Regions from separate parts of the Rahnella sp. 2050 genome, predicted to be linked through region 3. Evidence: predicted binding sites of a transcription regulator. Region 3 holds the regulator's gene; each other region holds the start of a gene.
The links. The regulator PurR, encoded in region 3, represses purine synthesis genes. The targets are predictions, from matches to a motif close to CANGCAAACGTTTGCNTG.

Region 1 (7,251 bases), on a different contig from region 3:
CGCTATCGCTGGGAGTTCCACAAACGCGGACAGGAAGTGGCGGTGGATGTGCCGGGAAATCTGACGCTGGATAATACGCAGCTGATGATTGAGGCCGCACAGGACGGGCTGGGGATCGCGTATGTTCCTGAAGATTATGCGCAGGTTGCGCTGAAAGAAGGGCGGCTGATTGCAGTGCTGGAAGACTGGTGCCCGCCAATCCCCGGTTTGTTTCTCTACTTCGCGGGCAACCGGCATGTGCCCGCGAGCCTGCGGGCATTGATCGAGATGGTCCGGGAGAAAAGCGGTTAAACGCCGCTTTTCACGCCGGATAATTCTGTCAGTCCTGACGCAACACCTGATGTCCGTGGGCGATCAGTGCATCGGTGACTTTACGCATCATGCGGCTTTCGGGCGCAAAACGGTGCCAGTAAAGCATACGGCGCTGGAACAGGCCGGGCGTCAGGTCGATCAGCTCGCCGCTTTCCAACTCTTTCTCGATTTGCAGATGCGGGATCATGCAGCAGGTGGTGCCCTGACGGGCCAGTTGCACAAAGGCTTCCGACGAGTTAACGATGTGGCACGGCACGCTGCCCGGCGATAAATCGAAGTTCTGTTGCAGGAAGGCCTGATGCATATCGTCCAGATGGTCAAACGCTACCGCAGGCGCTTTCAGCAAGGCGGAGCGGGTAACGCCGTTCGGGAAATAGCGATCAGCAAAAGGTTTCGAACCCACAAACAAATAGTCCAGCGCACCAAGCTGATCCACCAGACAGCTCGGCAGTGGCTGGGGTTGAATACTTACCGCGCCCACCACTTCACCACGACGCAGACGTTCCTGCGTGCGCGTTTCGTCTTCCACCTGTAAATTCAGGCGGATAGGGGAATCAACCAGCACTGATTTCAGCGCCGGTAACAGCCAGGTTGCCAGACTGTCGGCGTTGACCGCCAGTGAAAGCAGCAGAGGTGTATCATTGCTTTCATTGTTGCTGTCACTGCCAAGCCACTCTTCTTCCAGTAATTCCACCTGATGTAACAAGGCCAGTAATTTCTGTCCCTGTTCAGTCGGCCGGGGTGGAACGGTACGAACCAGCAGCGGCTGGCCGAACAAATTTTCCAGTTGCTTAATGCGCTGAGAGACGGCCGATTGTGTGATGCAAAGCTTCTGCGCTGCGCGCTCAAAACCGCGCTCACGGATCACCGCGTCCAGTGCCTGCAGCGTTCTATAGTCCGGGCGTTTCATCGGAGTTCTGTCCCTTAGATTTAATTTTATCCGAACACTATGCCACAGATTGTCAGGATTTGTGGTGAGGAAAATCTTTGTGTTTGCAGCACAATTGCACTTAATAAGTGTGATCTGGCTGCGGTGTTGTTTATCCAAATTGCCGGGACATGCTTTATAATCACCGGCACTCTTCGTTCCACCGAACTATTCACGCCACTTACGTGTTATCAGACAGAGAAGCCATTATGACGCAGGAAGAATTGAAAAAAGCAGTCGGCTGGGCCGCACTGGATTACGTCACGCCGGGCACCATTGTCGGTGTCGGTACCGGATCCACCGCCGCACATTTCATTGATGCACTGGGTTCCATCAAAGGCCAGATTGAAGGTGCGGTTTCAAGCTCCGATGCCTCTACCGCAAAACTGAAGAGTCTGGGTATTCATGTTTTCGACAGCAATGAAGTGGATTCGCTGGATGTGTATGTCGATGGCGCGGATGAAATCAACGGCTCGATGCAGATGATCAAAGGGGGGGGCGCTGCGCTGACCCGCGAAAAAATCATTGCCGCGATTGCCAAAAAATTCATCTGTATCGTGGATGCTTCCAAGCAGGTTGATGTGCTGGGTAAATTCCCGCTGCCGGTGGAAGTGATCCCAATGGCGCGCTCTTATGTTGCGCGTGAACTGGTTAAACTCGGCGGCCTGCCGGAATACCGCCAGAATGTGCTGACAGACAATGGCAATGTGATCCTTGATGTGCATAACCTGAACATTCTTGATGCCGTCGCGATGGAAAATAAGATCAACAGTATTGCCGGTGTTGTGACTGTCGGCCTGTTCGCCAACCGGGGTGCTGACGTGGCGCTGGTCGGGACTTCTGAAGGTGTCAAAACCGTCAAACTGAAGTAATCAGAATATAAGCAGAAGATCTGGCTGCTTTAGGGCAAGGCAGCCAGCCTAAGCCTCGTCATTGCGCTGTCATAACGCAATGTTATGAAGATGATAATTTTCTGACTGAATCATCTTTTCTTCAAAGGCTTTAATTTGGTGACTTATGTCACATTTCTGTATTTCTCCTCCTGAACGTCTGGCACAGTAAAATTGAACCAGCATGAAATGCTAAAAACCGGCAGGCGTGCTGAGCCTTCTGCTGGGGGGCAGGCAATCGTTTGTATTGATGATGGCGGATTTTTTGTTATGTTGACTGTGAGCAGTCATCTTGCAGTTCGAATTCAGCCAGAAAAATATAGGGTCGGGAAATGGCAAAAGTATCACTTGAGAAAGACAAGATTAAATTTTTGTTAGTGGAAGGCGTCCACCAAAGTGCGGTTGATACACTCCGTGCCGCGGGTTACACCAATATTGAATTTCACAAAGGTGCTTTAGACACGCAATCGCTGAAAGAATCGATCCGTGATGCGCACTTTGTTGGACTCCGATCGCGTACTCAGCTGACTGAAGAAGTGTTCCAGGCAGCAGAAAAACTGGTGGCTGTTGGGTGTTTCTGTATCGGCACCAATCAGGTAGATCTGAAAGCTGCGACCCGTCGCGGTATTCCGGTCTTTAACGCACCCTTCTCCAACACCCGTTCGGTTGCCGAAATGGTGCTGGGCGAAATGCTGCTGATGATGCGTGGCATTCCTGAAGCTAACGCCAAGGCGCACCGTGGTGTCTGGAACAAATTAGCCGTCGGCTCGTTCGAAGCGCGCGGCAAGCGTCTGGGCATTATCGGTTACGGCCACATTGGTACGCAACTGGGGATCCTGGCGGAAAGCCTGGGGATGCGCGTCTTCTATTATGACATCGAAAGCAAACTGCCTTTGGGCAACGCGCAGCCGATTGCCACACTGGAAGAATTGCTCAATACCAGCGACGTGGTCACGCTGCATGTGCCGGAAACAGCCGGAACCAAAGACATGATCTCCGAGTTGCAACTGGCGCAGATGAAGCCGGGCGCGTTGTTAATCAACGCCTCACGCGGTACGGTCATCGACATTCCTGCTCTGTGCAATGCGCTGCGTAACAAACATCTTTCCGGTGCGGCTATCGACGTTTTCCCGGAAGAACCGGCGACTAACAGTGACCCGTTCAATTCTCCGCTGTGTGAATTTGACAACGTGCTGCTGACGCCGCATATCGGCGGTTCAACGATGGAAGCGCAGGAAGGTATCGGCCTCGAAGTGGCAGGCAAACTGGCGAAATACTCTGACAACGGTTCTACACTGTCAGCGGTCAACTTCCCGGAAGCGTCTCTGCCAGCGCACACCGAGAAAGCCAGCCGTCTGCTGCATATCCACGAAAATCGTCCGGGTGTGCTGACCAGCATCAACCAGATTTTTGCGGAACAGGGTATCAACATTGCTGCGCAGTACCTGCAAACCAGCCCAGAAATCGGTTATGTGGTGATTGATGCGGAAACGGATATCAATACGCTGACTACCGCGCTGCAACTGATGAAGGCGATTCCGGGAACCATTCGTGCCCGTTTGCTTTACTGATAAGCCTTTCTGAAACAGACAAAATACCAACCGCCGAAAGGCGGTTTTTTGTTTTATGGCATCAGGGCGTTAAAAAATGTCTGCAGAGGGAATAAAGGGGGGATCAAAACGTCAGAAGTAAAAGGACAGGGTAATCAGACCGCAGAGGATCATTGATGAAAAAGTGATTTCGAACAGGTAGCGGCGCAGCATCATCTGTCAGTACCTCAGGGCAGAAAACGGAGAAAAAAACACCCGGCGAACCGGGTGTTAAATTTTTCAGTCTTGATAAGAGTGAACAGATTCGTTCACAAAGACTTCTTAGTGACTTCTTATGCTGCCGGAGTTGCTTTAGCCGGAGCAGCTTTCTTAGCATGTTTCACGTGCTTTTTAGCCGCCTGCGCCTTCTGAGCAACAGGAGCAGCTTTCTTAGCGTGTTTCACGTGCTTCTTAGCCGCCTGCGCTTTCTGAGCAACAGGAGCCGCTTTTTTAGCGTGTTTCACGTGTTTCTTAGCCGCCTGCGCCTTCTGAGCGACTGGCGCTTTTTTAGCGGCTTTTTTGTGTTTCTTGGCAGCTTGCGCTTTCTGAACAGGTTTCTTGTGTGCTTTATGCTTAGTGGCATGAGCCGGAGCTGCGGTGGTTGTGGTAGCAGCAGGTGCCGGCGTTGCGGTAGTTTCAGCAGCGAAAGCGACAGAAGACAGGCCCATTGCAGCGGCTACAACCAGAGCTAATACTTTTTTCATCTTTAATTCCTCAGGGATCTTGGTTTGTGTGTCTACCCCACTGCGGGGCCGATGTGAGAATAATAGGCGTGACAAACCTTGCTGTCCGTGAGTGATTGGTTTCGGCATGTAACGGTATGTATAAAGAGAAAGTATTATTAATTTCAATTGGTTGGGTTTTTAAAAAGCGAGGGAGACGTGCGGATTTCAAGCTTAGTTACAACATACTTATGAGGTGTGCTTTCTATTTCTGGCTGGCACTCTGCTTACCGTGGATTTATATCGTCTGGCATCACCATCTCCACACTTTTCCAGGCGTGATGACCTCAGGTAAAGGCACATCCCAGTGTTCCACCGGTAAAGCATCGACATGCTGACAATCGTGCGCTAATCCGATCGGATACGGCCCGCCTTCTTTCCAGCGCTCAAGTGTGCGGTCATAAAAGCCACCACCCATACCTAAACGTTGCCCCGCACTGTCGAACGCCACCAGCGGTGTCAGGATGATATCAAGCTGCGCCAGTGGGATCACCTGCGTGACATCCAGTTGTGGCTCAAGAATGTTGAGCCGGTTGCGCACCAGCGTCGTATCGGGCGTATAACGCAGAAAAAGCAGATTACCCGGCGAGAAAGGGTGCAGCACTGGCAGACAAAGCTGTTTGCCTTCGTTCCACAAACGGGCGATCAACGGTGCGGTATCCAGCTCACCATCAAAGGACAGAAACAGGGAGACTGAACTGGCGGACTGAATTTTCGGATGGGTTGCAACGCGTTCTGCAGCCTGCAGCGCAAAATGAGTTTGCTGTTCAGCGGTCAGCGTATTTCTGCGTTGGCGTATTTCACTGCGGATGGTTTGTCGGGCAGAAGCAAAAAGCGGCGTGTAGGGCATAGATACAAACACCAGAAAGGGATGTACCAAAAAGAAAGGGGAATCTCCGAGATGCCGTCGCAGGCTGTAACCCTTGAACCCATGGTTCAAGGTGAACGTGCTGTCGCAATCTTTAGGCTTCTCGGACGGACCGAGCATGCGCACCGATTACGGATCATCACATTCTGTTGGTACTAATTATCGGCTCAGGGGACGGGCCCGCTGGCGAACATCTCAGAGAAATTTTTTACCGTTTCTGACGACCTGTGACCAGTCAGTCAGCAACGTGTGTTATTCGAAAGGCGCCCCTTCACGTTCAGAGATCCGGCCTTGTTCGAGCAATGCCTGCTCGATGGTTTGTTGCAACATCCGTATACGTTGTTCCATATTGGATGCGTAGTCGCGCGTTTTCAACCTTTCCTGAGCAAGTTCGTGACATACGTTCAATGCCGCGATGAATACCAGTTGCTCCGTATTGGTGACTCTAGTGCGAACTTTCAGATCTTGCAACCGCTGATTAAGATCTTCAGCTGCCAGATTCAGTGCTTCCTGTTGTTCTGGCGGACAATTCACCCGTAAAGAGCGACCAAAAATTTGAATATCTACCGGTTGTGCAGACATGCCACCTTCCTGCTGATTTATTCGTCCGCCCCAACGTGACCACTACGACCTGGCGCAGGATGTTGGAAGCGGGCGCCACTATAACTATCTCAATACCAGGTTACAACCCCATGACCGGCTGACTGCTGCCCGATTGTTCAGAGCGTGCCATTCATGTTTAAGACCACCTCATCACGGGCTGCTAATCTGGTACTACGACAGACCTTGGTGGTAGCATAACACGAACTTAACCTGCCAACGATGGCGAATGCGCATGTCTATAGAGAATACTTACCCTACTTACGATTCGTTGGATCAAAACCTGAAACAACAATCGGTTGCTTTGACCGCAGCAGAAATGCACGGTTTGATCAGTGGTTTGCTGTGCGGTGGCAATCGCGACGGCAGCTGGCTGACGATGGTGCATGATCTGACTAACGAAGGTATGGCCTTCCCGCACACGCTGGCAGATTTGCTGCAACAATTGCGCAAAGTGACGTCAGACACTCTCGAAGATGACAGCTTCGAATTCAAAATGTTGATGCCCGACGATGAAAAACACATCTTTGAGCGTGCCGATGCGCTGGCCGGATGGGTTAACCATTTCCTGCTTGGCCTGGGCATGATGCAGCCAAAACTCGCCAAAGTGAAAGGCGAAGTCGGTGAAGCGATCGACGATTTGCGCAGCATCGCGCAACTGGGCTACGACGAAGATGAAGATCAGGAACAACTGGTGCAATCTTTAGAGGAAGTGGTGGAGTACGTCCGTGTTGCCGCCATTCTGTGCTTTGGTGAATTTGGCCACAGCCGCCCGACGGCTGCGGAAAATCACCGTACTTTGCATTGATGGTACATTGCATTACATAAACTGATTGCACTCATTAAAACGATTTCAGGAGAAGGTGATGACTCAGCAAGAGTACGAGAATCGTCGTCAGGCGCTGTTAGCGAAGATGGCCCCGGGAAGTGCTGCGGTAATTTTTTCTGCGCCCGAAGCACCACGCAGTGCCGACAGTGAATACCCGTATCGTCAGAGCAGTGATTTCTGGTATTTCACCGGTTTCAATGAGCCGGAAGCGGTATTGATCCTGGTGAAAAGTGATGAAAATCATAACCACAGCGTCCTGTTTAACCGCGTCCGTGATCTCACCGCTGAAATCTGGTTTGGTCGTCGTTTAGGTCAGGAAGCCGCGCCCGCCAGGCTTGGCGTGACCAAAGCGCTGCCTTTTGATGATATCAACGATCAGCTTCATCTGCTGCTTAACGGTCTCGACGTGCTGTATCACGCACAGGGCGATTACGCCTATGCGGATGAAATCGTTAACCGTGCCATGGAAAAACTGCGCAAAGGCTTCCGTCAGAATCTCTCGGCCCCGGCCAC
Region 2 (7,251 bases), 160 kb from region 3:
GGGTGTTACCGTTGCCGTTCTCACTTCAGGCTCATCGGCCTGTGCAACCTGGCTCAGACCACTCATTCCTGCAACGGCCATCAAAACGCCCAAGATTATCTTTTTCATCGTTCGTCTTCCCAGTCTTTGTCGTTCATTCAGTTGACCTTGCCGGACAATATCCCTACATAAGGCAAGGTCATCGCTTGCGTTAGATAATATAATCCTCAACAAGGCAATAACACAACATTAACAATAAGACGACCAATGCAAAGCGATAATAAACCCGGTTAACGCAAGATAATGGCTTTGCAATTCTTGCCTTTAATTTTCCCTTCCTGCAAACGTTGCAGCGCTTTCTTAGCGCTCTTCTGACGAATCGCCACATAAGCATGAACCGGGAACATATCGATTTTACCAACTTCAGCTGCGGTCAGCCCGGCGTCACCGGTCAGCGCGCCCAGAATATCGCCGGGACGGATTTTGGCTTTACGGCCGCCATCGATGCATAACGTTGCCATTTCAGGATCAAGCGCCACCGGGGCGGCGGCCAGTGCCTGCGCTGCAGGCTGCCAGGTAAACCGCTGGCGGGTGTAATCTTCCAGCGCCGTTACACGCGGCATTTCCTGCGGTGTCACGAGGCTGACGGCCAGGCCACTGGTGCCCGCACGACCGGTACGGCCCACGCGGTGAACGTGAACTTCCGGGTCGAAAGACAGCTCGTAATTAATGACCAGGCCGAGCTGTTTAATGTCCAGCCCGCGTGCCGCAACATCTGTCGCCACCAGTACGCGGCAACTGCCGTTGGAGAAACGCACCAGTACGCGGTCGCGGTCACGCTGCTCGAGGTCGCCGTTCAGCGCCAGCGCACTGATGCCTTTCGCCTTCAGGTCATCACAAACATCCTGACAGTCACGTTTGGTGTTACAGAACACCACACAGGAAGTCGGCTGATACTGATACAGCACCGCGGCCAGCAGCGATAAGCGCTGATGTTTGTCGGCTTCGATGAAAATCTGCCTGATATCAGCAATGTCATCTTCGCCTTCGATTTCTACCTTCAGCGGCTGACGCTGAAATTTAGAACTGATGCGCTCAATGCCGTCCGGATACGTCGCGGAGAACAGCAGCGTCTGGCGATCCTGCGGCGTATAACTGACGACATCTTCGATATCTTCGCTAAAGCCCATATCCAGCATGCGGTCCGCTTCATCCAGCACCAGTACTTTCAGTTCGTCCAGTTTCAGCGTGCCTTTACGCAGATGCTCTTGAATACGGCCCGGCGTACCCACCACAATGTGCGGCGGATGGACCAGCGATTCAAGCTGTGGCCCGATTGCCTGGCCACCGCACAGGGTCAGAATTTTGATGTTTTGGGTAAAACGCGCCAGACGGCGTAATTCTTTGCTGACCTGATCGGCCAGTTCGCGGGTCGGACACAATACCAGCGCCTGAGCGACGAACTGTGAAACGGTAATGCTGTTCAGTAAACCGATACCGAAAGCGGCTGTTTTACCGCTGCCGGTTTTGGCTTTGGCGCGGACGTCCTGACCCAGCAGGATGGCAGGCAACGACGCTTCCTGAATCGGGGTCATTTCGGTGTAACCCAGTTCATTCAGGTTAGAAAGTTGCTCAACGGGTAATGTCAGGGCAGAAAAGGAATGCGTGCTCAAGGGCGATAACTCTTTATGTGAGGCAAAAATCGGGACAGCGGCAGGAAGCCTGACGCCATGGTTTGAGTAAATGATAACAGAGACGCCCGCAGACTGCCTTAAACGGCAGAAAACAGGCTGAAAAAATCCTGCTTTTATTCCCGCTTAAATTTATCAACAGCACTGCGCAATCGTTTTCGTCGACAATAATTTCAGATATACTGCGCGCCGAAATTCCTATTTTCCTTCACACAGATCTGGGTACGAAGCTATGTTAACCATTGGTACTGCACTGCGCACTGGCGCCACCCGCGTCATGTTATTAGGCTCCGGCGAACTGGGCAAAGAAGTGGCGATTGAATGCCAGCGACTGGGTCTGGAAGTGATCGCCGTTGATCGCTACGCCGATGCACCCGCGATGCAGGTCGCCCATCGCAGCCATGTCATTAACATGCTGGATGGCGATGCACTGAAACAGGTTATCGAAAGCGAACACCCTGATTTTATCGTGCCGGAAATCGAAGCGATTGCCACCAGCATGCTGGTCGAGCTGGAAAAACAGGGTCACAACGTCGTGCCTTGTGCTGAAGCGACACGCCTGACCATGAACCGCGAAGGCATCCGTCGTCTGGCTGCCGAAACGCTGAAGCTGCCTACTTCCACTTATCAGTTTGCCGATGATGAAGCGGCTTTCCGTGAGGCGATCGACGCCATCGGCTATCCGTGCATTATCAAACCGGTGATGAGCTCTTCCGGTAAAGGTCAGAGCCTGATCCGCAGTGCCGATCAGTTACAGGCGGCATGGGATTATGCCCAGCAAGGTGGCCGTGCTGGCGGCGGACGTGTCATCGTTGAAGGTCTGGTGAAGTTTGATTTTGAAATCACCCTGCTGACGATCAGCGCCGTTGATGGTATTCATTTCTGTGCGCCAATCGGACACCGTCAGGAAGACGGTGATTACCGCGAATCCTGGCAGCCACAGCAGATGACAGACCTTGCATTGCAGCGCGCCAAAGACATCGCAGAGAAAGTGGTGAAAGCGTTGGGCGGTAAAGGCCTGTTTGGCGTTGAACTGTTTGTTTGTGGTGATGAAGTGATCTTCAGCGAAGTGTCACCTCGCCCGCACGACACCGGGATGGTAACGCTGATTTCTCAGGATTTATCAGAGTTCGCCCTGCATGTGCGCGCATTCCTCGGTCTGCCGGTGGGCAATATCCGCCAGTTCGGCCCTTCCGCTTCTGCCGTGATCCTGCCGGAACTGACCAGCAACAACGTGACGTTTACGGGCCTGGAAAACGCACTGACCGGTTACAACCAGATCCGTCTGTTCGGTAAGCCGGAAATCAGTGGTAAGCGCCGCCTTGGCGTAGCGCTGGCGACGGCGGACAACGTTGAAGACGCCGTGGAACAGGCCAAACAGGCAGCGGCTGCAGTGGTGGTTAAAGGCTAATCCATTCCTGACGCTGAGATGAAAAAAAACCGGACGCCTGAAAAGAGTCCGGTTTTTCTTTGCAGCAAAGGGAAACTGCGGAGCAACGTTTTATTCGTCGTCTTCGTCATCAAAAATGACGGTCACACGGTCACCTTTATGCGTTTCGCGGATTTCTTCTGCAACGGTCGCAATGGCTTCGCCGCTGCTCATGCCGTTTTCCATTAACTGGCGGATACGATCGGCGGCCTGTTCTTGTTCGTGATGTGATAATGAAGGCATACCTGTCAGCATGGGAGTGTCCTGTTGTACGGGTGATAATAAAAAGCCCGCGCAGTGCGGGGTTGCACAGTATACGCCTTATTCACGCAAATCGCCTGCGCTGCTTTCAGGCAGCCCGATCTGTGTTAGGATCCTGAAAAATAGTCACTGCGCCAGAGAAACTCATACCCGTCATGCCATTCGCCCAACCCGTTGTTTTCCATTCATTACCTTATCAACCCGATGCAATAACTGAACGGTTCGCGCCGCTTTCTGCTTTGCCGTGGGCGATGTTACTGCATTCAGGTTCGGCACAGCACCAGCATAATCGTTTCGATATTCTGGTGGCCGATCCGCTGATCACGCTGACCACACGTGGCAAGCTAACGCAGATTGAGCACAACGGCATGGCCGAAACCCGGACTGAAGATCCGTTTGCTTTACTGGAAGAGCAAATGGCAGTGGCCGGTTTACAGGCAGAAAGTTCAGCGGATTTTCCTTTTCTGGGCGGCGCACTGGGTTTGTTCGGTTATGACCTGGGGCGCAGGATAGAAACATTGCCTGAAACTGCAGCACGGGATATTGACCTGCCGGATATGGCGGCAGGGATTTATGACTGGGCGCTGATTGCCGATCACCATTTACAGCGCCTGACGCTGATTTGCCATGGTGACATTTCTGAACGTTTACGCTGGCTGGCCCAGTACCAACCTGTTCCTTCTCCTGCGCCTTTCCGTTTACATGCGCCGTGGCGGGCAAATATGAGCCGCGAAGAATACGGTGAGAAATTCCGTAAGATTCAGGAATATATTCACAGTGGTGATTGCTATCAGATCAATCTGGCGCAGCGGTTTTCGACAGAATACAGCGGCGATGAATGGCAGGCTTTCCTGCGCCTCAATCAGGCTAACCGCGCCCCTTTCTCCGCGTTTCTGCGTCTGCCGGAAAATGCCGTTGTCTGTCTTTCACCCGAGCGTTTCATCTGGCTGAAAGACGCTGAGATCCAGACCCGTCCGATTAAGGGAACGCTGCCGCGCTGCGAAGATCCGACTGAGGATATGCAGCAGGCAGAACGACTGGCGGCATCGGAAAAGGATCGCGCCGAAAACCTGATGATTGTCGATTTGCTGCGTAACGATATCGGCCGCGTGGCGACACCCGGCAGTGTGCGGGTGCCGGAGCTGTTCGTTGTGGAGCCCTTCCCCGCCGTCCATCATCTGGTCAGCACGATCACCGCCCGGTTACCCGAAACCTGTCACGCCAGCGCCTTATTGCGTGCCTGTTTCCCCGGTGGCTCCATTACCGGTGCACCCAAAGTGCGTGCCATGGAAATTATCGAAGAACTTGAACCGCACCGGCGCAACGGCTATTGCGGCAGCATTGCATATCTGAGTTGCTGCGGCACGATGGACAGCAATATCACCATCCGCACATTGCTCACCGCACAGGGCAAAATTTACTGCTGGGCGGGTGGCGGGATCGTCGCTGACAGTCAGGAACAGGCGGAATATCAGGAAACTTTTGATAAGATTGCCCGTATTCTGCCTGAATTAGGAGAAATACAGCCGTGACGCTGCTGGAACAACACGCGCCCTTACAGACGTTTTCACCTGCTGTGGAAGATTTCATCCTGCGTTTTCAATTGCAGCAGCCGCGCCTGCCTGCTGCGGCGTTGCGCGGAACCCGCCACGCCGCTGTGTTGATCCCGATTATCTGCCGTCCGGAACCGACCCTTTTACTGACGCGCCGCTCCGATCAGTTGCGTAAACACGCCGGCCAGGTCGCCTTTCCCGGTGGTGCAGCAGATGCTTCCGATGCCTCAATTATTGCCACCGCATTACGCGAAGCGCATGAAGAGGTCGCGATCCCCCCTGAACAGGTTCATATATTAGGCACACTGTCGCCGCAGGACAGCAGCAGCGGTTTTCAGGTCACGCCGGTTATCGGGCTGTTGCCTGTTGATGTACCACTGCATCCCGCGGAAGATGAAGTCGCCGAGTTGTTTGAAATGCCGCTGCGGGAAGCCTTTGATCTCGCTCGTTATCACCCTCTGGATATTCACCGCAGAGGCACTCACCACCGGGTTTATCTGTCCTGGTATCAGCAACAATTTGTCTGGGGGCTGACGGCGGGAATCATCCGTCAGTTGGCCCGGCAGGTTGAAGTCTGAGCTCAGTGATTACATTACGATCACACTTTTGCATCAAATAAGTTTATTTCATGCGAAAAATGAAACTTTTGCCTCTCAGCCCTTTTAAACTATAAGTCTATCCATAAGAACAAGAGACCCGTCCATAAGGGCTGTCTCTGGTGTTGGTTCATTTATGGAAGCCAGGGATCCCGTTCCCTGCCGCAATCTATTACAGGAGTATTCGACGTGATTAGCGTTTTCGACATGTTCAAGGTCGGGATTGGCCCTTCCAGTTCCCATACTTTGGGCCCGATGAAAGCAGGCAAACAGTTCGCTGATGACCTGCTGGAAAAGGGCATGATGCCTGCCGTTACGCGTGTCGCCGTGGACGTTTTTGGTTCTTTGTCTCTGACAGGTAAAGGCCACCACACAGATATCGCCATTATTTTAGGTCTGGCGGGCAATCAGCCAGATACCGTCGACATCGACGGCATTCCACATTTTATCCGCGACGTTGAGCAACGTGAGCGTCTGCCGCTGGGCGGAACCCAGCATGAAGTCGATTTCCCACGTGATACCGGTATGGTGTTCCGCGGGGAGAATTTACCGCGTCACGAAAACGCCATGCAAATTCACGCTTTTGCTGGCGACAAGATGATTTACAGCAAAACCTATTACTCGGTCGGCGGCGGCTTTATCGTTGATGACGAGCATTTCGGTCAGCCTGTGCTGGATGAAGTGGCGGTGCCGTACAGCTTTAATTCGGCCAGTGAAATGCTGGCAAAATGTAAGGAAACCGGGCTGTCATTATCCGGCCTGGTGATGAAAAACGAGCTGGCGCAGCACAGTAAGCAGGACATTGAGCAGTATTTCGAGAAAATCTGGCACACCATGCAGGCCTGTATCGATCGCGGCCTGAATACCGAAGGCGTTCTGCCTGGCCCGTTGCGGGTGCCGCGTCGTGCTTCTGCCCTGCGCCGGATGCTGGTGTCTAACGACAAACTTTCCAGTGACCCGATGAACGTGATCGACTGGGTGAATATGTTTGCCCTCGCGGTTAACGAAGAAAACGCGGCAGGCGGACGTGTCGTGACGGCCCCCACCAACGGCGCATGCGGCATTGTGCCTGCGGTGCTGGCGTATTATGACCAGTTCATTCAGTCGGTCAGCCCGGACATTTATCTGCGTTATTTCCTGAGTTCCGGTGCTATCGGTATTCTGTATAAAATGAATGCGTCGATTTCAGGCGCTGAAGTGGGCTGTCAGGGTGAAGTTGGCGTAGCCTGTTCAATGGCGGCGGCAGGCTTGACGGAATTGCTTGGCGGCAGCCCGGAACAGGTGTGCGTTGCGGCCGAAATTGGCATGGAACACAATCTGGGATTAACCTGTGACCCTGTTGCCGGACAGGTTCAGGTACCGTGCATCGAACGTAATGCCATCGCGTCAGTGAAAGCCATTAATGCCGCCCGTATGGCATTACGCCGCACCAGTGAGCCGAGAGTTTCATTGGATAAAGTCATTGAGACAATGTACGAAACCGGTAAAGATATGAATTCCAAATATCGGGAAACCTCGCGTGGCGGTCTGGCGATTAAGGTTCAGTGCGACTGATCCGGTCGAAAAGATGACCTCTTCCTGCGGTATTTTCAGGTTGTATTAATTTCAACCAATTTACCGCAGGAAATACCACCTGGCCGGTAGCCGGCAGCAATAAAACCTTCGCTAACAACAACCTGTTGTATTATCAATACATAATGGTAGTGAGACTTGCATTATACCCTGCAGGTGCGGCATGCTGA
Region 3 (7,251 bases):
TGCTGCAGTTCGCCGCGCTGGAACATCTCAACCACGATGTCGCAGCCGCCAACCAGTTCACCGTCAACCCACAGTTGCGGGAACGTTGGCCAGTTAGCAAATTTTGGCATCTCAGCACGGATGTCCGGGTTCTGCAGGATATCCACGTAAGCGAAACGCTCGCCACAGGCTGAAAGCGCCTGAACAGCCTGAGCGGAGAAACCGCAGCTTGGCAGTTTTGGCGAACCTTTCATGTACAGCAGAATCGGGTTTTCAGAAACTTGCTTCTGAATTTTTTCAATTGTTGGAGTGGTCATTTCTTGCTTCCTCAAGCCGGTACAGGCTGTCACGATCATTACTCTTCACGCGCAGCATAAAGAGACGGTGCGCAATCACAATACCTTCTATTGTAACGATGGCAGCCATCAGATAAAAACGCCATTTTTTGTGGGGTCTTTCTCAATACTGGCATTTTGTTTAACAATCTTTAATGTGTGCGCTCAGGCTCACATCTTTAAACATTCATTGAGAATAACATTTTTGGCGTTCACCGATAACGCCAGATTTGCAAAATTCCATTCTTTAACTTAAATATTAACACCATGAAAAGTGGTTATTTTTTTGACTAAAAATGGCGGTTATTTCGACATAAAAAAAGCCATTAACTTTTTCTCACAATATGATCTAGAATCGAGTCAATTCGTGCTTTTTTGTCAGGTTCTTTTAGGCAATACTCTGACATCCCTGATGTTTAACCTACCACTCATGGTAACGAAGCTATGCGCTTACTGTTCACGCTTTTTGTGCTGCTCTTTACCCAGCTATTTCTGAATATGGCACATGCATCGCCGCAGACACGTGTTTCTGCCGATCAGCGTAAAAGCCATGTTAATCAGGCTGCACCTGAAGAACGGCGAAAGCGAAAAACGGTGGCCGCGAAAACCAGTAAAAAAACTAAAATCGCGCCAGTGACAGAACAAAAAATTCAGGACAAGAATTCGAAGAAGAAAGTTAAAAGTACCGAACTGGCTAAACGAAAGACCACGACGGAGAAAAGTGTCAAAACGACCCGGGCCGAAAGTAAAAAAGAAAAGACACTGAAGACCACGCGGGCCGAAAGCAAAACAGTGAAACACGCCAAAACCCGTTCACTCGCGAAAAACAGCACGGAAAGGGTCAGTAAAAAAGAAGCGTATGGCCGGCACCGTAAAGGTAAAAAGCCCGAAGAAGACAGCAAACCGATTACGCTAAGTGCAACGCATAAAAAACGCTATCAGCATGCCCAGCAAACGGCGATGACCAAACTGATGCATCAGGTAGGAAAACCGTATCGCTGGGGCGGAACCTCGCCGAATACCGGTTTTGATTGCAGCGGCTTAGTCTATTACGCCTACAAAGATTTGATCCGTATTAAAATGCCACGCACAGCGAATGAAATGTATCACCTGCGCGATGCGGCTCCGGTTAAACGCGGCGAACTTGAAAGCGGTGATCTGGTGTTCTTCAGAATCAATAACCGCGGCGCAGCAGACCATGTTGGTGTTTACGTGGGGAACGGCAAGTTTATTCAGTCTCCAAGAACGGGCGAAGACATTAAAATCACCTCTCTCGGCGACGATTACTGGCAAGATCATTATGTGGGTGCACGCCGGGTAATGACGCCGAAAACGATCCGATAATAAACAATTCGTTAAGTCTGAAGTTTCGCTAATCAGCCATTGAATAGCATTTAACGAAGAGTTTCTGCAGGGAAGAGTATCGGCGGTAACGGCCACTGCGTAAAATTGAAAAGGGCGATTCCTGTAACAGGAATCGCCCTTTTTTATGGCGGTTCACTTACTGAATCAGTTCATCACCGCAGTGAAGCTGAAAGCGATAATCATAAGCAAAGCGCATACCGTGGTGATCAACGATAATTTCAGGTTGCTGTCCATCAAACCCCCTTTCGGATCAAATTGTGGCATTTTTTAAGCCACACTAATTGTGTGCCAACGCATTTTCGCATAATTAACATTTAAAATCTTGTGCTGAATGACAATGTATCCCTGAGAATTTTACTTCCACTTTCCTGCATTATAAGAGAAAATTGTCGGTTAACACGCCTGTGTGCCGGTTGATTTCACCCGAGAGCATTTCACGCCTCATTCTGAAGAATCCACCCAACGATTTCACTGCCCTTTTAGAAGCCAGCAGTGAGATCCACGCAAGCAAACGATTAACATAATGCTAACGTGCTGAAACACGTGAGTTCAGGAGTCATTGTTTACATGGCAACGATTAAAGATGTCGCAAAGCGCGCTGGCGTTTCCACTACAACCGTGTCGCACGTCATCAATAAAACACGTTTCGTCGCCGAAGAAACCAAAGAAGCGGTTCTCCTTGCAATCAAAGAGTTACATTACTCGCCGAGTGCTGTAGCCCGCAGTCTGAAGGTCAATAACACCAAAACGATCGGTCTGCTTGCCACCTCCAGCGAAGCGCCCTATTTTGCCGAAGTGATTGAAGCCGTAGAAAACAGCTGCTTCTCCAAAGGCTATACGCTGATTTTGTGTAACTCGCATAATAATCTGGAAAAACAACAAGCCTACCTGCAAATGCTGGCGCAAAAACGCGTCGATGGCTTGCTGGTGATGTGCGCGGAATATCCTGATGAGTTGCTCAATATGCTCGAGGAGCACCGTTCGATCCCAATGGTGGTCATGGACTGGGGCGAAGCGCGTAAGAACTTCACCGACAGCATTATTGATAATGCTTTCGAAGGGGGTTACATGGCCGGGCGTTATCTGATTGAACGCGGTCATCGTGATATTGGGGTGATCCCGGGCCAACTGGCACGTAATACCGGCGGTGGCCGCTTCCAGGGTTTTGTGAAAGCACTGACTGAAGCCAATATTCCGCTGCGTGACGAATGGGTGGTTCAGGGCGATTTCGAGCCGGAATCGGGCTATCAGGCGATGCATAAAATTCTGATGCAGAAGCACCGCCCGACTGCCGTATTTTGTGGCGGCGATGTGATGGCAATGGGCGCAATCTGTGCCGCAGACGAACTGGGCCTGCGCGTCCCTCAGGATATTTCCGTAATCGGTTACGACAATGTGCGTAACGCCCGTTACTTCTCCCCCGCGCTGACAACCGTGCATCAGCCGAAAGAACGTCTGGGTGAAATGGCCTTTACCATGTTGCTGGACAGAATTGTCAGTAAGCGTGAAGAGTCTCAGACCATTGAGGTGCATCCGAAACTGGTCGAACGCCGTTCCGTAGCCGATGGTCCGTACCGCGATTACCGCCGTTAACAGATATCGAACGCCTGCAGATGCAGGCGTTTTTTTCTAATCACGCAGCCATTCCTGATTCATGGTTTCTGTATCGCCCATATATTCCAGCAACCAGGCCAGCGAGGGTGACGGATTGCTTTGATCCCACGTCAGGCAACACGGGCTGTCGGGAAACGTATTTTCCAGCGTCAGCACCTGCAACTTTTTCTGTTCTATCCACGGCGTGACGCGATGAACCGGCATCATACCCACGCATAAGCCTTCGGTCAGGCATTCCAGCGCACAGGTCCAGTCTGGCACGACCAGCCGCCGCTGGTTATCAAGCGTCCATGTATCCCGCTTAGGCAATGTCCGGGAGGTGTCTTCCAGACAGAGTGCAGGATAAGGCCGCAACTCATCATCATTCAGCGCGCCGGATAACTGAGCCAGCGGATGTTGCGGGCTGACGACGCAATGCCAGTCCATAAATCCCATGTCACGAAAACTGAAGCCCCCGCCAACCGGTATCGCGCGTGTAGCACCGATCGCCACGTCTGCCCGCCCGTCAACCAGCGCATCCCAGACACCATTAAACACTTCTGAGTGAATAATGAGTTCGGTGTCCGCAAAATGGCGGTAGAAATCGAGCACCAGACGCCGTGTCCGTGCGGGTTTTACAATCCGGTCAACCGCCACACGTAATTCGCCGCGCCAGCCGTTCGCCACCTGCTGACACTGCCGGCGCGTGGCTATCATTTTTTTTGTCAGAATCCGCGCTTCATCGACAAAAACCTTTCCCGCAGGCGTCAGTACCACGTCACGATGGCGACGTTCAAACAACGGCACGGCCAGCCACTGCTCAAGCTGACGGACGGTATAGCTGATAGCAGAAGGTACGCGGTGCAAATCTTGCGCTGCCGCACTAAAACTACCTGTTCTTGCCACGGCATCTACCACTTCAAGGGCGTATTCTGACCACATAATTCAGCCTTCAATATTTTTGATAGCAGAGTGCAAATATTAGCGTTTCACAAGCCTGTTATCAAAGCGTTAAACTCCGCCTCCGGTATGTAATCTGCATCACATCATCTGCAATAAATAAATTAATGAGACGATAATGAAACCCTCCTTTGGATTTATGCTCTATCTCGCGGGACTGAGCATGCTGGGCTTTTTAGCCACTGATATGTATCTGCCTGCGTTCAGCGCCATGCAAACCAGTCTGATGACCAGCCCCGGGATGATCAGCGCAAGTCTGAGCATTTTTCTCGGCGGATTTGCTCTCGGTCAGTTGTTATGGGGGCCGTTGTCAGACAGGATCGGCCGTAAACCGGTATTGCTTCTTGGTCTGACACTGTTTGCGGTCGGTTGTCTGGGCGTTATCTGGGTTGAGAATGTACGCGCCCTTCTGGCCCTGCGCTTCTTACAGGCGATGGGCGTTTGTGCCGCCGCAGTCACCTGGCAGGCAATCGTTGTTGACCGTTTCTCTGCCGATGTGGCGAAAAAAACCTTCGCCAGCATTATGCCGTTAGTGGCTCTTTCTCCGGCACTGGCACCATTACTTGGTGCGTGGGTACTCAATCATTTTGACTGGGAAGCCATTTTTGCTCTGCTGACCGCAGTCGCCGTCGTCCTGGTGCTGACGACGCTGACTCTGCGTGAGAATAAACCGGCAAAACAAGCGAAGGCTGATAAAACAGGGTTTGCGACGTTACTGAAATCGCCTGTTTACAGCGGGAATGTCATGATTTATGCCGCCTGTTCAGCCGGATTCTTTGCGTGGTTAACGGGTTCACCGTTTATCCTGAGCGACATGGGTTATTCACCCGGTGCCATCGGGCTGAGCTATGTCCCGCAGACTATTGCTTTCCTGCTTGGTGGTTTTGGTTGCCGTGTTGTGATCAGCAAGCTGGACGGTAATAAAATTCTGCCATGGTTACTGGCGGGTTACGGCGTCAGTATGGTGACTTTGTTCTGTGTTGCCATGTTCACGGATGCCGGGCTGATTAGCCTGCTGATCCCTTTCTGTCTGATGGCTTTGGTGAATGGTGCAACCTACCCAATTGTTGTCGCAAATGCATTAATGCCGTTTCCTGCTAATACAGGCAAGGCGGCAGCATTGCAAAATACGCTGCAGCTCGGGCTGTGCTTCCTTGCCAGCTTGCTGGTTTCCGCATTTATTGTGCATCCGCTCATGGCGACAGTCACGATCATGCTGTCTACACTATTGTTGGTAGTTTTGGGCCGCTGGCTCTCTTTGCAGCATGAAAGCCCGCAAGACAATGGACAGGAATCAGAGCAGGAAGCTCAGACAAGGCATGCTAATTAATAGTGATAATACCCTGATGTAACAGTCACTTAACGGGCATTTTCATTCATCACGATTAACTATTGAGAATGCCTGCCAGCGAGCCTATACTCAACAAAACCAAATAAAATAGCACTTTTACAAAACTTTTATCACATACTTAAGCCAGACGCGCGGACAGTGTCACACTTATTTTTTTGTACTTTTTCAAGGATGATTTTCCTGCACGTCTTACGGCGCGCAGGCGTTCTTCTTAATTTCCTCTGTTGGTGTCGAATATCGGGCGAGGCGCTAGTCGTCTGTTCTCATAAAGACCTGCAAAAATAGCCTTTGCTTTTCCCGGCAGGTTAATAAGTCAGAAGAGAAAGTGATGGAGAAGCTATGAGTTCATCGTGTATAGAAGATCAAAGCATTCAGGACAATCAGTGGTACCGGATCGCCAGTGAAATGCTGGCGATGGCAGATATTCAGGTAAACGGTAATCGTCCTTTCGACCTTAAAGTAAAAAACACTGACTTCTTTAAGCGTGTTTTACAGGAAGGTTCTCTGGGCCTCGGTGAAAGTTATATGGACGGTTGGTGGGAATGCGACCGTCTGGATATCTTTTTCCAGCGCGTTATTCGTGCCGGTTTGGAAAGTAAACTCCCCCACCATTTTAAAGATACTTTACGTGTCGCCGCAGCACGCCTGACCAATCTGCAATCCCGCAAACGGGCGTGGATTGTTGGCAAAGAGCATTATGATCTGGGCAACGATTTATTTACTCTGATGCTCGACCCGTACATGCAATATTCCTGCGGCTACTGGAAAGAGGCCACTACGCTTGAAGAAGCACAGGAAGCAAAACTCAAAATGATCTGTGACAAGCTGCAATTAAAACCGGGACAGCGCTTGCTGGATATCGGTTGCGGCTGGGGTGGATTATCAGAGTTTGCGGCAAGAAATTATGGCGTGAGCGTTGTGGGTGTCACGATTTCTGCTGAACAACAAAAACTGGCTCAAAAACGCTGTGAAGGGCTGGATGTCACAATCCTGCTGCAGGATTACCGTGACCTTAATGATCAGTTTGACCGCATTGTTTCTGTCGGAATGTTTGAGCATGTGGGTCCGAAAAATTATCAGACCTATTTTAATGTCGCCAAACGCAATATCAAACCTGACGGCATTTTCCTGCTGCACACCATCGGTTCTAATAAAACAGACCTTAATGTCGATCCGTGGATTGATAAATACATCTTCCCCAACGGTTGCCTGCCGTCGGTTCAACAAATTGCACAAACCAGTGAGTCATTATTTGTAATGGAAGACTGGCACAATATCGGCGCTGATTATGACCGCACGCTGATGGCGTGGAATGAACGCTTCCAGAAACACTGGCCGGAACTGGCGGAAAAATACGGTGAACGTTTCCACCGCATGTTCACCTACTACCTGAATGCCTGCGCCGGTGCTTTCCGCGCCCGGGACATTCAGTTGTGGCAAGTCGTCTTTAGCCCGCAAGGCGTTGATGGCGGAATGCGCGTACCACGCTGATGGTTGTATGCGTTAGCTAATAAAAAACCGGACACTGAATGTCCGGTTTTTTTATGTCAATAAAGGGTCTGAGATAACTTATTCGGCTTTATCGATCATCGCCTGTGCCGTAGCGATCGCCGCTTCACGACTGGCTAATACGCGTTCGACCGTATCGACAATCGCCTGAGTTTGCGG

Region 1: the regulator PurR is predicted to act here: its motif matches at 2,362-2,379, upstream of serA (phosphoglycerate dehydrogenase).
Region 2: the regulator PurR is predicted to act here: its motif matches at 1,816-1,833, upstream of purT (formate-dependent phosphoribosylglycinamide formyltransferase).

Annotation. Positions count from the first base shown of each region.
Region 1 covers NZ_JBEPKE010000002.1:702,577-709,827, forward strand. The annotation lists gene ABIC79_RS10425 (LysR family transcriptional regulator) at 1-291, shown strand, start outside; gene ABIC79_RS10430 (LysR family transcriptional regulator ArgP) at 320-1,222, opposite strand; gene rpiA (ribose-5-phosphate isomerase RpiA) at 1,450-2,112, shown strand; gene serA (phosphoglycerate dehydrogenase) at 2,463-3,701, shown strand; gene ydgU (small membrane protein YdgU) at 3,813-3,896, opposite strand; gene asr (acid resistance repetitive basic protein Asr) at 4,013-4,423, opposite strand; gene ABIC79_RS10450 (5-formyltetrahydrofolate cyclo-ligase) at 4,695-5,291, opposite strand; RNA gene ssrS (6S RNA) at 5,331-5,514, opposite strand; gene zapA (cell division protein ZapA) at 5,562-5,891, opposite strand; gene ABIC79_RS10465 (YecA/YgfB family protein) at 6,145-6,717, shown strand; gene pepP (Xaa-Pro aminopeptidase) at 6,776-7,251, shown strand, end outside.
Region 2 covers NZ_JBEPKE010000006.1:33,616-40,866, reverse strand. The annotation lists gene yebF (protein YebF) at 1-108, opposite strand, end outside; gene dbpA (ATP-dependent RNA helicase DbpA) at 270-1,652, opposite strand; gene purT (formate-dependent phosphoribosylglycinamide formyltransferase) at 1,903-3,081, shown strand; gene ABIC79_RS19935 (YoaH family protein) at 3,172-3,354, opposite strand; gene pabB (aminodeoxychorismate synthase component 1) at 3,516-4,892, shown strand; gene ABIC79_RS19925 (CoA pyrophosphatase) at 4,889-5,491, shown strand; gene ABIC79_RS19920 (L-serine ammonia-lyase) at 5,699-7,063, shown strand.
Region 3 covers NZ_JBEPKE010000006.1:189,585-196,835, reverse strand. The annotation lists gene ABIC79_RS20655 (Grx4 family monothiol glutaredoxin) at 1-296, opposite strand, end outside; gene ABIC79_RS20650 (hypothetical protein) at 277-405, opposite strand; gene ABIC79_RS20645 (C40 family peptidase) at 759-1,658, shown strand; gene cydH (cytochrome bd-I oxidase subunit CydH) at 1,824-1,913, opposite strand; gene purR (HTH-type transcriptional repressor PurR) at 2,247-3,272, shown strand; gene punR (DNA-binding transcriptional activator PunR) at 3,309-4,214, opposite strand; gene punC (purine nucleoside transporter PunC) at 4,351-5,562, shown strand; gene cfa (cyclopropane fatty acyl phospholipid synthase) at 5,923-7,074, shown strand; gene ABIC79_RS20615 (riboflavin synthase) at 7,153-7,251, opposite strand, start outside.